One region of the Marinomonas algicola genome, then DNA from elsewhere that is predicted to be linked to it. Evidence: riboswitches for the same ligand, from Rfam matches in the RefSeq annotation. Region 1 holds a riboswitch; the other holds the start of a gene.
The links. A riboswitch is a leader RNA that binds a small molecule or an ion and turns the genes downstream of it on or off. The one in region 1 is predicted to bind cobalamin.
Positions count from the first base shown of each region.

Region 1 (3,421 bases):
TATCACCATATCGCCATAGGACGCATCAAACACAGCGGCATCCCAAAACATGGCATCATGGTCGGCTCGAATGCCCAATTCAAGGGTTTCAGATTTCGTTGCCTTCAGCGTCGGATCACCACTGTTGGGATAATATAAATCATTAAACGTAGGCGCTTCAAAGGCTTTGCCATAGCTGGCTCGTACCGTATGAATCTCATCTAATTTGTAACCTGCTGCAATGCCACCCGTTGTAGAATCACCGTAAGCACTGTTGTGATCTTGACGGATATTAAGCTGTAAACTGGTTGAACCAAAGTCAAACAGGGATTGAGCAAAGGCGGCCTCATTACGTCGATCTGGTGCTTGATAACGTGTCACCTCAATGCGGTCTTCCGACGTCTCTGCGCCGACTACAAACTCATGGTCGCCAGACCAAATGGTGTTGCTCCAGCGAGCGGTTTGCGTTTTAGTATCGTATTTATCACCCGAAGACAGAGTGGTACTTTCATTACGCGTCTGGGACAATTTTAGCTCGGTATCCCAGTCTTCTAATACTGGCACGCTTACACCTAAGCCAATCACTTGTACTTGGTAATCGTTTTCATCACCGACATAATGATTACGCCCTTCGCTGTTCATAATCAAACCGCTTATACGTGCCCCGCTGGCAAATTTGTGCCCAAGGTTAAGCAATAGGTTTTCGTTCTCGTAACCCTGCTCACCTTCGCCTTCTTTGATAATATCACCGTCGGTTTTAAAACTTCCTACTGACAAAAGGTATTGAGAGTGATTACTGGCACCCGACAGCGTGGCGTCGGCCGTTTTCGTGTCGAACGACCCGCCTCCTATAGACACATCCAATTGTTTTTCATCACCTGCCTCAGGTAAAAACGCTTGGATTACCCCACCCACAGCATCAGCGCCGTATAAGGTCGCTTTCGGGCCACGTACAATTTCCAAACGATCAATTAATGAAGTTGGAATATTTTCAAACGGCGCGCCGCCAGAGGTGGCTGAATACAAAGGAATGCCGTCCAATAAAAATTTAGTCGATTCAGCACTGGCACCGCGCATGTAAACACTGTTCGCTTTGCCATAACCACCGTTCGAGCTAATATCTACACCTGGTTGAGCGGCTAACAGCTCGCTCATTTCTTGCGCTTGTTGAGCGTTAATTTCTTCACGAGTAATGACCGTAACGGACGACAGTGTGTCGGCGGTTTCTAAAGGCGTTGAGGTTGCGGTAACCACCAAGGGCTTTAAAGGTAATGCGTCAGCCGTTGCGACGTCCGCTTGAAGCGCCGTAGCTGAGATAATACTAAGCGCCACGATGGATTTCGTGAACGCCGGAGGAGTTAATTGAGTAATCATAAGTCGAGTCTACCGTTGCACTGCGCACGCCCGCACAGTGGTGACATATTGGTTCCAGCTTATTACGCGGAACCCCCCGTTACAGGCAGGTCTCCGGACTCAAAAGTTGCTAACGCAAGCTTTGTCGCCTTCCCATGATGAACCACAGTGGCCGTGTGACAAAGTGTGACTTTTTTACCGTTGCGGGGGCAGCGTCAGAGTTTCACTGACTTCCCTATTGTTGTTAACGACACGCTAACAACCTGTAACGGCGCGTACTCTACCATAAATCTAATAAGGGTCAGAGCTCTTCCTCGTTACTTATAAAAATATACGCGTTGAGACAGCCTTTGTAGGTATTGGTCACTCTTTCAAAAGAAACATCAGAGCACTTTCAATAATGCGTTGATCTCATAAGCACCACCGCACTAAAAATGGTCCATTTGTGGACTAGATACGTACTTTTCGGAGGTATGAATTAAGAGGCATAAAGTGTACGCTCTTAAAAACAGAGGATTTCAACCTAGAAACACGATTCACAGAATCAGTAATAGTACTTTCAAGAGTAATAATCACGCTACATTCGTTCTGACGATGGTACCGTTTTATCGTTACACAAATAAATGTAAACGGTAGTGCTAACCACTAACCACTTTTAAGGGTAAGAAAACCTGTCTTAAGAAAGACATTTTCCAGACAATTTTAAGCAAATAAGCAATCGTTGCTAACATTAAAATAATTTAGATAGAGGGGATAACGATGGGTTTTTTCTCAAACAGCTCGGTTAGAACAAAGTTGATCACTGGTTTTGGAATTATCATTCTAATTATGATGGTATTGGTTACGTTAGGTATCCGAAACGTTAACTTCATTGACAGAACCCTTGCCGAAATTACCGATATTAATTCGGTTAAGCAAAGATATGCGATTAATTACCGTGGCAGTGTTCATGATCGTGCTATTGCAATTCGCGATGTAGGAATAGCAAGAAGTGCACAAGAAATTGACCTCTTAGAGCAAGAAATCCGACGTTTAGAAGATTTCTATAACGCCGCTGAACAAGATATGAATAGATTATTGCAGCAAGGCGTGGCTTTTTCAGAGACAGAAAAAGACATTCTAAAGCGCATTGATAACATCAAGAAACGCACGTTACCTATGGTAGAAGAAGTACTTCAATTATCACGTCGTAACGAACCAGTGACGGCCATCATGTTAGATCAAATTCGTCCCGCCTTTATTCAATATCTAAACGTTATTAATGAATTCATAGACTACCAAGAAAAACAAAACCAAATTGCGACACCAAAAGCACGAGCCGTCACAGGTGGCTTTGAAAACCTGATGCTTATTTTAGGCTCCTTTTCCGTGGTGGTATCTCTTATTATAGCCCTGTTAATTGCGCGTAGTATTCGTCTCTCATTAGGCGGTGAACCGATTGAAGCTCAAACAAAAATCAAAGAATTTTCTGAGGGTCATTTAATAATAAAAGAAGAAGACTATATAGCGGGCTCAGTAATGGACTCTTTATCTGCTATGGGAATAAAGCTAACGAGCATTGTACGAACCATTGTCAGCTCATCAAACAATGTAGCGGCTCAAATCAGCGATGTTGCCAATGGTAATACTCAGGTTCTGTCTAGAACGGTTGAATTGTCTGAGCTAACTAAGATGACCGCTCAACGTCTTGAATCAATGAGAGAACGCATCGATCAAGTCGCAGCGGTGGCTTCCAAAACCGAAAAGAACTCGGAGACGACGGCAGAATACGCGAAACAAGGTCGAGACATCGTTGAAAAAACCGCGACAGAAATAGATAAAATTGCAACAACGGTGAATACGTCGGTTGATCAAATTCGCGATCTTGAAAGTCGTACTCAACAAATCGGTGGCATCATCGGTGAAATCAGTTCCATTTCAGAACAAACTAATTTGTTAGCTTTAAATGCCGCCATAGAAGCCGCACGAGCAGGTGAGTCAGGCCGAGGTTTCGCTGTTGTGGCCGATGAAGTGCGTAATCTAGCCAAACGAACAGGCGATGCAACAGCTCAAATTGACAGTGTTATCAGTGAAATTCAAACATCGACTC
Region 1 covers NZ_CP061941.1:84,003-87,423, reverse strand. The annotation lists gene IEZ33_RS00370 (TonB-dependent receptor domain-containing protein) at 1-1,353, opposite strand, end outside; cobalamin riboswitch at 1,421-1,614, opposite strand; gene IEZ33_RS00365 (methyl-accepting chemotaxis protein) at 2,092-3,421, shown strand, end outside.

Region 2 (3,421 bases), 410 kb from region 1:
TAGGCCATTTATTAAAAATGGCCTACTGTTAGAAAGTGTGGAAAGGATTAGTGTTGGTAATCAAAAAACCATTTTTGATTAAGCGCTTCTAGTGTTCCATCTTCTTTCATGCTGACTATAGCGGCATTAATGGCGTCCGTTAATTTTGATCCAGGCGTTAGAATAAAGCCGAATTCCTCGGTTCCAAGAGGCTCGCCAATGATTTTAAAAATGCCTGGATTTGCTCCCATATAACCTTTTGCCGATGAGGCGTCCATTAGCACCATGTCTACATCACCACTTTTTAATGCTTGAACAGACGCGCCGAACGTTTCAAATAATTGGATTCGACTGTTGTTCTCATCGCCATCTAAAACATTGTAAACAGCGACATAAAAGTTAGTTGTGCCTGGTTGAGCCCCAATTAATAAATCGCTGTTGTTAGCAAAGCCAGTATGCTCCTCAAAACGCCCTTCATCTTCTCTGACCAACATGAATTGTTGAGACACCATGTAAGGCATAGAAAAGTCGATTTCTTTTTTACGTTCATCATTGATGGTGATGCCATCCATACCAACGTCAAACTGACCTTGTTTTACCGCTTGTATCATAGAATCCCAGCTGCTCAACTGCCAATCTACTTTTGCATTGAGTCGGTGAGCAATCTCGTTAAAAGCGTCGTATTCCCAACCAATGCCGTTACCCGTCTTTGGGTCAATAAAGTTTAGGGGGGTATAAGCATTTTCGGTGACGGCAACGATTACCTGGCCATTTAAGTCAGGTAAAGTCACGTCATTCGCGCTAGATTGAGTGGTAAATAGGGCGGTAGCCGAGATAACGGCGGCTGAAAAAAACGTTGATAAATTCATAGGGTTCCTTTAATAAGATTCTAAATTGATTACTCTTGGGTAGAATACAGTCGTTTTTCAAAGAGAGTAACAAAGCGGAAGTGGCTCAGTGTTTTGGCTAAAGCTAAAAGTCCAAGATCTACTACAGGTTCGAGTAGTATTACACTAAAATACGCCGCACCAAAGGTTGCAACGGATGAAAGGTTACTGGCTTCAAAACCTTGGCCATAAACCGCCCAAAATGCCACCCATGCAATAATGCCGCCTTGATAGGCGAAAGATAATTTTAATGTTTGAGAATAGCTTAAATCAATATATTTAGTCTTTCTGGGGATGATGCGTTTAGCCAGCTCTGACATGGCGAAGAGGGGTAATATCAAGGTTGTTACGTTCATGCCGTATTGTGGCAGATCGATAGGCGCAAAAAACGCGCCTTGAATTAAGAGCCCTCCAGCTAATCCTAATCCGGCGGCGGCGGGTCCGAGCAATAAGAAAAGAGAAGAACCTAAAATTAAGTGGACTTCAGAGACGCCAACAGGGTGATGTATAAAGAGTTCAAAAAACACAAACACAGCCATTACTGACATAAGACTGCGGATGAGCAGTGTGTTTAAGCCATCTTGTTTAATGGCTTGGAGCGACGCTCTAGCAATCAGGCCAAATGAGACCGTAGCGGTCGCGTAGCTTAAGAGTAGTTTTGCGCCAGTAACGAGTTCTGGTTCAATATGCATTTTATGATTCTCCATCAATTACACACACCCGTGTAATGTATTAAGGTGACGTAAGGCCGGTCTCCAGACTGTTGGCGTGAAAGGCCAATTTACTGTTGCGGGGGCAGTAACAGACTTTCACTGTTTTCCCGTTTCACTTTGAAAAAGCACCTTGCGACATAGAGCTGAGGATTATAGCGGCTTTTTTTAATGATGGTTATGAAAAGTCATCCACTCATTATGAAAGTTATGCAATTACCTAAGATCCATTACTCGTCTAGATGCATATGCTGCTATTATAGGTTTCTGCATAGTCACTAAAGTAGTTGCAGCGACTATTTTTTATCGAAATGCCTCCTTTGTGATGTGGGAATTGTGTTTTTCCCTGTGCTTTCTTGAATTTGAGGGTAATGTACAAGCGAATGCAAAATAACTCAGTACAGCAAGCGTATTGCTTAGAAAAAATGGGAATTGTTCATTGGCTACCCAAATCATCCGTAGCCAATGTCGTTGTGTTATCTCGACCTATCTCTCCATGGAGTTTCGATTCAAATCAATCGTTTAACCTTGATAAGAAAGCGGACTCGGTAGCCAGTGCTGGGTTTGGTTTTAGGGCTCCTGCCGTTCTAAGCAAAGATCCTGAAGTGACTCAAAAGACGGTGGCAGGTCTTAAAGAAGAGCTGCTAACTAATTCCTCTGTTATTGTCGAAGATTTGCAACCTATCGAAGAATATGCGGTAGAAATTGCACCGTTGTCTGTATTCGATGAAAAACTTTCGCATGATTTTAGCGTTCAGCTTTATGTTGTTGAAAAGCGTTTGCTTCTATTGACCCAAGTTCCGAGAGCATTTGATGCGTTTAATGAGATTGAGCGGTTAGCATTGAAAATGTCACAAGCGCTATTGAAACAAACAACCGATGAATGGGTTTCCTCGAAATTTTCATGGCCAGACAAATTAACTAATCCTTATTTTGTTGACAGAACGGATTGGATGTTAAGTGCATTAGACAGTTTTATTGAGCGGTATTTAGACGGCGTTGAGGCGCCTATTTTAATCGTGGCAGGTGCTCAAATACAGCACGTTGTGTCGGCGTTACCTGTTGACTCTAAGGTTGTTTCTTTACCTCGTGCCAATATAGTCAGTTTGCCTGAGCTATACCGAATTCCTGAACTGAAGCGGGAGGCATGGGTGGAAATGCAAAAGGTACTGCAAGTATGATTCGTAAGGCGTTGGTTGAGGATCTTAATGGAATTGATGTGTTGGATAAAGCATCCAATGAGAACCCATGGGGGAAAAAATTAATTAAAGACGCTCTTGAGTCCCGAAGTAATTGGGTTATTGCGGATGATAAAGAGCAAAGTATTTTCGCTTGGCTTACGGCGTCAGTTGTACTAGATGAATCGGAGCTTGAGCTAATTGTTGTCCACCCAGAATGTCGTCGACTTGGTTACGCTAAACAATTAATTGAACAGTGGTTTGATGAGATGATGGGCCGTCATGTCTCTCAGTTTATATTAGAAGTGAGGGAATCGAATTTACCCGCAATTTCTTTGTACCAGAACGTTGGTTTCGTACCCGTAGGTTTGAGAAAAAACTATTATGCCGCTCCTAATGAGCATGCTTTGTTAATGAATCGAATTGTTCAAGAAAGTTCACCTATTTAAATTATTCAAAAGGATATAAGCATGACAACGTTACTTGTGCCTATTGCTGATGGCAGTGAAGATATAGAAATCGTTACCATTATTGATGTATTAAGACGTGGTAAGGTTGAGGTTGTTGTGGCCAGTGTGCATGAAAGAAAAGCAATCCAAGCCGCCAGAGGTACTAAAATTGAGGCCGATGTATTGCTTGTTGATGTGGCTGAGACCATGTTTGATGC
Region 2 covers NZ_CP061941.1:497,862-501,282, forward strand. The annotation lists gene IEZ33_RS02325 (transporter substrate-binding domain-containing protein) at 48-848, opposite strand; gene IEZ33_RS02330 (energy-coupling factor ABC transporter permease) at 878-1,558, opposite strand; cobalamin riboswitch at 1,596-1,727, opposite strand; gene IEZ33_RS02335 (hypothetical protein) at 1,960-2,757, shown strand; gene rimI (ribosomal protein S18-alanine N-acetyltransferase) at 2,754-3,203, shown strand; gene IEZ33_RS02345 (DJ-1 family glyoxalase III) at 3,225-3,421, shown strand, end outside.
Region 2: another riboswitch for cobalamin. It lies ahead of IEZ33_RS02330 (energy-coupling factor ABC transporter permease); the one in region 1 lies ahead of IEZ33_RS00370 (TonB-dependent receptor domain-containing protein).